2 regions of the Rothia sp. 27098_8_29 genome follow, and region 2 is predicted to be linked to the other one. Evidence: predicted binding sites of a transcription regulator. Region 2 holds the regulator's gene; the other holds the start of a gene.
The links. The regulator HspR, encoded in region 2, represses chaperone genes until heat shock. The targets are predictions, from matches to a motif close to AAGTTGAGTCNNNNNGACTCAACTT.
Positions count from the first base shown of each region.

Region 1: clpB (ATP-dependent chaperone ClpB) is a predicted target of HspR. The motif match lies at 960-984, and genes of this name have one in related genera.

Region 1 covers NZ_JAPWAI010000001.1:9,473-11,676, forward strand. The annotation lists gene O3649_RS00035 (HAD family phosphatase) at 1-59, opposite strand, end outside; gene O3649_RS00040 (NAD(P)-dependent oxidoreductase) at 78-761, opposite strand; gene clpB (ATP-dependent chaperone ClpB) at 1,037-2,204, shown strand, end outside.
Region 2 covers NZ_JAPWAI010000003.1:32,550-34,753, forward strand. The annotation lists gene O3649_RS06080 (DnaJ domain-containing protein) at 71-1,060, shown strand; gene O3649_RS06085 (heat shock protein transcriptional repressor HspR) at 1,064-1,570, shown strand; gene O3649_RS06090 (RNA-guided endonuclease TnpB family protein) at 1,933-2,204, opposite strand, start outside.

The sequences.
Region 1 (2,204 bases), on a different contig from region 2:
ACGAGGGTTCCGTCGTGGTCGAAGAGAATGGCGGCGGGGAAGGTGTTCGTAGTCGTCATGTCATTAAGCCTACCGGTTTATTTCTGGGGCGAGTGTAGGGCAACGTCCCCAATCGTCACCAAAAAATCTGTGCCCGCATTCTGAGGGTTCTTGGCGATAGTGAGCAGTGCATCGGCAACGTCTTCACGGGCAATCGTGGGGATGCCCGGAGTTCGCTCGACGCTCGCCATGTCAAATACCTTCACCCCGCCCTTACCGGGCTTATCGGTCAGCCTGCCCGGATGAGCACGCGAAATATATGGCTGATATTCGGCAACCAGGGCGTCCGCCTTAACCTTGTCGGTGAAAATGCCGCGCATGATGACCTTGCACACCAGGCGCATGGGGAGGGACGCGGTCCGTACCGTATTGCCGACACCGTAGGCACTCATCAGAACGCAATGCTTTACGCCTGCGCCCGTGACCGCCTCCATGATGAGGGGCAGACGCTCCTGCATGAACGTGGAGGAGAGAAACTCTCGCACCGTGGCTTTCTGCCCCAGGACGCTCACCATGACGTCCTGCCCGGAGGATGCTGCGGCGAGCTGTTCGGCATCGTTCAGGGTCCCCGGAATGATAGTGAGATTTTGGTGCGCCCCCAAAAGCGCTTGTGCCCTATCGGGGTTGCGCACGTAGGCGGTGACGGTGTGCCCCTCCTCTAGGGCTTTGCGGGTGAAGAGGTAGCCGGTGCGGCCGGTTGCACCTAGAACCAGTATTTTCATGTGGGTCCCCATTCGTGACTGTGATTGTTGTGGGAGCCCGCAAGCACCCAGCCTCGCAAGTACCCAGTCCGGTCAGTATAACAATGCGGTTTTGACTGGGGCTTTTGTCCGGGGCTTTTGTTTGGGGGTCAGGGGTGTGAGGTGGGGTGAGGTGGGGTGAAAAATATGAAAATTTTTTTGCAGGAGGCTTGCGAAACATAATTGAGTCGAGTAGACTCAAGTTATGTAATGCAGGGGCGCATAGGATAAGCCCCTCGAAATGCGAAAGGAACATCATGGACAACAAGTTCACGACCAAGAGTCAAGAAGTTATCTCGGCGGCAAATACTAATGCTCAAACCGCCGGTAACCCCACTATTGAAACCGCGCACATCCTCAAAGCCCTCATGGACCAGCGCGAAGGCGTCGCCGTAGCAGTCCTCAAGGCTGCAGGCCTGGATGTGGACGCTATCTCCGAGGCGGCATCCGCTGAAATCAAGAAGCTGCCGAAGGCATCCGGTGCCTCCGTGCAGAATGCTTCCCTTAGCCGTGCAGCGCTCTCTGCTCTGCAGGCGGCACAGACCCGTGCCCAGGGCTTCGGAGATACCTACGTTTCTACCGAAATGATTCTGCTCGGCATTGCCAGCGGAACCGATAGCACCGCTGAAGCAATGCACAAGCTCGGCGCTACCGCAGAGCTCATCGCACAGACCATCCCCAACGTCCGAGGAGACCGCACCGTGGACACCCCCGACCCCGAAGGCACCTTCCAGGCGCTCGAAAAGTACGGCACCGACCTGACCGCCATTGCCCGCGCGGGCAAGCTCGACCCGGTCATCGGCCGTGACTCTGAGATTCGCCGCGTCGTGCAGGTGCTTTCCCGCCGAACCAAGAACAACCCCGTCCTGATTGGTGAGCCCGGCGTCGGTAAGACCGCCGTCGTGGAAGGCCTGGCACAGCGCATGGTTTCTGGCGACGTGCCCGAATCCCTGCGCGGCAAGACCCTCATCAGCCTGGACCTGGGCTCCATGGTCGCAGGCGCAAAGTACCGCGGTGAGTTCGAGGAGCGCCTGAAGGCAGTCCTCGAGGAAATCAAGAAGTCCGAAGGTCAGATCGTGACCTTCATCGATGAGATTCACACCGTCGTCGGTGCCGGCGCATCCGAAGGCTCCATGGACGCAGGCAACATGCTCAAGCCCATGCTTGCCCGTGGTGAGCTGCGCCTGATCGGTGCAACCACCCTGGACGAGTACCGCGAGAACATCGAGAAGGACCCCGCACTGGAGCGCCGCTTCCAGCAGGTGTACGTGGGCGAGCCCAGCGTAGATGACACCATCGGTATTCTGCGTGGCTTGAAGGAACGCTACGAGGCACACCACAAGGTGCAGATCGCTGACTCCGCGCTGGTTGCCGCAGCAACCCTGTCCAACCGTTACATTCCCTCCCGTCAGCTGCCTGACAAGG
Region 2 (2,204 bases):
ACGCGGTGCCCCTGCAAGCCGTCCCGTAACCGAGGAGGGCGGCGCATCACCGCAGAAGGAGAAACACAACATGGCAAGTGAAAACTGGCTAACCGACGACTTTTATAAGGCACTGGGTGTCAGCGAAGACGCAAGCGAAAGCGACATCAAGAAGGCGTACCGCAAGCTCTCCCGCAAGTACCACCCGGACCTGAACCCCGGCGACGCCGCAGCAGAGAAGAAGTTCAAGGAAATCTCGGAAGCATACGACGTGCTCTCCGATAAGAAGCAGCGCGAAGAGTACGACCAGATCCGCCGCTACGGCGCATCTGGTATGGGCGGCTTCGGCGGAGGTGGCTTTGGCGGTGGCAGCTACACCGGCTACCCCGGCGCGGACGCATTCGGCGGCTTCAGCAACGGCGGCGCAGGCATCAACATTGACGACCTGCTCGGTGGCCTCTTCGGCGGTAGCGCTGGCGGTTCCCGACGCTCCGCAGGCTTCACCAGCGCCGACTTCGGCGGCATGGGTGGCGGCTTCGGCGGTGCACAGCACGCAGCCCCCGAAGAAAGCACCACTAGCACCCGCGTCAGCCTCGCCCAGGCATACACCGGCGCAACCGTGACCGTGTTCCTGCCGGACGGCTCCCACACCGAGGCACGCATCCCCGCAGGCATTAAGGACGGCCAGAAGGTCCGCCTGCGCGGCAAGGGCCTGCGTGGCGGTGATCTGAAGGTCACCGTGCGCGTCTCCGATGACTCCGTGTACTCGCGCGAGGGTAACAACCTGATTATGCGCGCGCCCGTCACCCTCGCTGAGGCCGTCGACGGCGCAGTGATCGAGGTGCCCCTGCCCGACGCATCCACCGTGAAGCTGCGCCTGGCACCCGGCCAGGTTGGCCGCCGACTGCGCGCCAAGGGCCGCGGCTTCAAGGCTAAGGGCGGCGACGGCGACCTGCTGGTCATCCCGGAGATTGTACTGCCCACCGAGCTGAGCGCAGAGGCGCAGGAAGCATTCGATAAGTTCGTAAAACTGGCACCGCAGGAGAACCCGCGTAAGGATCTGTTGAAGAAGGCGAAGTAAACCATGGCATCTCGAGAATCATCATCTAAGTCCCGTAGCGGCAAGCCGTTGCACAGCGTGGACCTGCCGGTTTTCGTGATTTCTGTGGCGGCTGAGCTGGCGGGCATGCACCCGCAGACCCTGCGCCAGTACGACCGCATCGGCCTGGTCCAGCCTTCGCGTGCGCCCGGCAAAGCGCGCCGCTATTCGCAACGTGACGTTAACCGTCTGCAGCAGATTCAGCAGCTCTCGCAGGAGGGCGTCTCCCTGGAGGGTATTCGCCGCATTATTGAGCTGGAATCCCTCGTGGAGGAGCAGCAGGAGCAGATTGCGGCGTTGCAGCGTCAGGTTGAGGACGCGAAGGTGAAGTTGGGCATGGCGGAGCGCGTGTTCGCTGCCGGTACCAGTGGCGATGTGGTGCATATTGCTCGCGGTACCCGCCCGGCGCCTCGTCAGCGTTCTTCGGCTGTGGTGTTGTATCGTCAGCATCGCCAGCCGGCTACGGCGGATGATGCGAAACCGCAGCGCTAAACCGGCTAAACCCGCTACACTGGGATAAACGGTTCGGCTGTTTTAGCTCATTTGCGCTAGTCGGCCACCCATATAGGCTTGTGCGTCTTTGTGTATACGCCGCGAGAGGGAGGGTAGACCCCCGCCCGCATGCACTCAGACCCACACACAAGGAGGTGAGGCTCCCCGAATGATCGGGGAGCCTCACCTCCTTAACGTATATTCGCGCTAACCAGCTACACTAGGATAACGGCTCGGCTGTTTTAGCTCATCTGCGCTAGTCAGCCATCCATATAGGCTTGTGCGTCTTTGTGTCATACGCCGCGAGGGAGGTTGACTTCCTCCTCCTTGCGAGCAAAGAGGATTCCTGCCAGCCGCACACCCTATAGGTGTGCGGCTCTCGGTGGGTTAACAGCGTCAACAGTAACAGCGCCCGCAAGCAGGCGTCTTACGTCCCTCTTCTGTTCGTTTAGACTCTCCGCAAGCCCTGCGGCGAGCATAATATTCACACACGCATTCGTATCCCGGTCCAAGCACGTACCACACTTGGCACATGCCCATTCACGGATATTCAGCGGCTTTCTACCGCCCGGCTCGCCGCACACAGAACACAGCTGGGACGTGGGGGCAAATCGGTCAGCAAAGACCACCATGC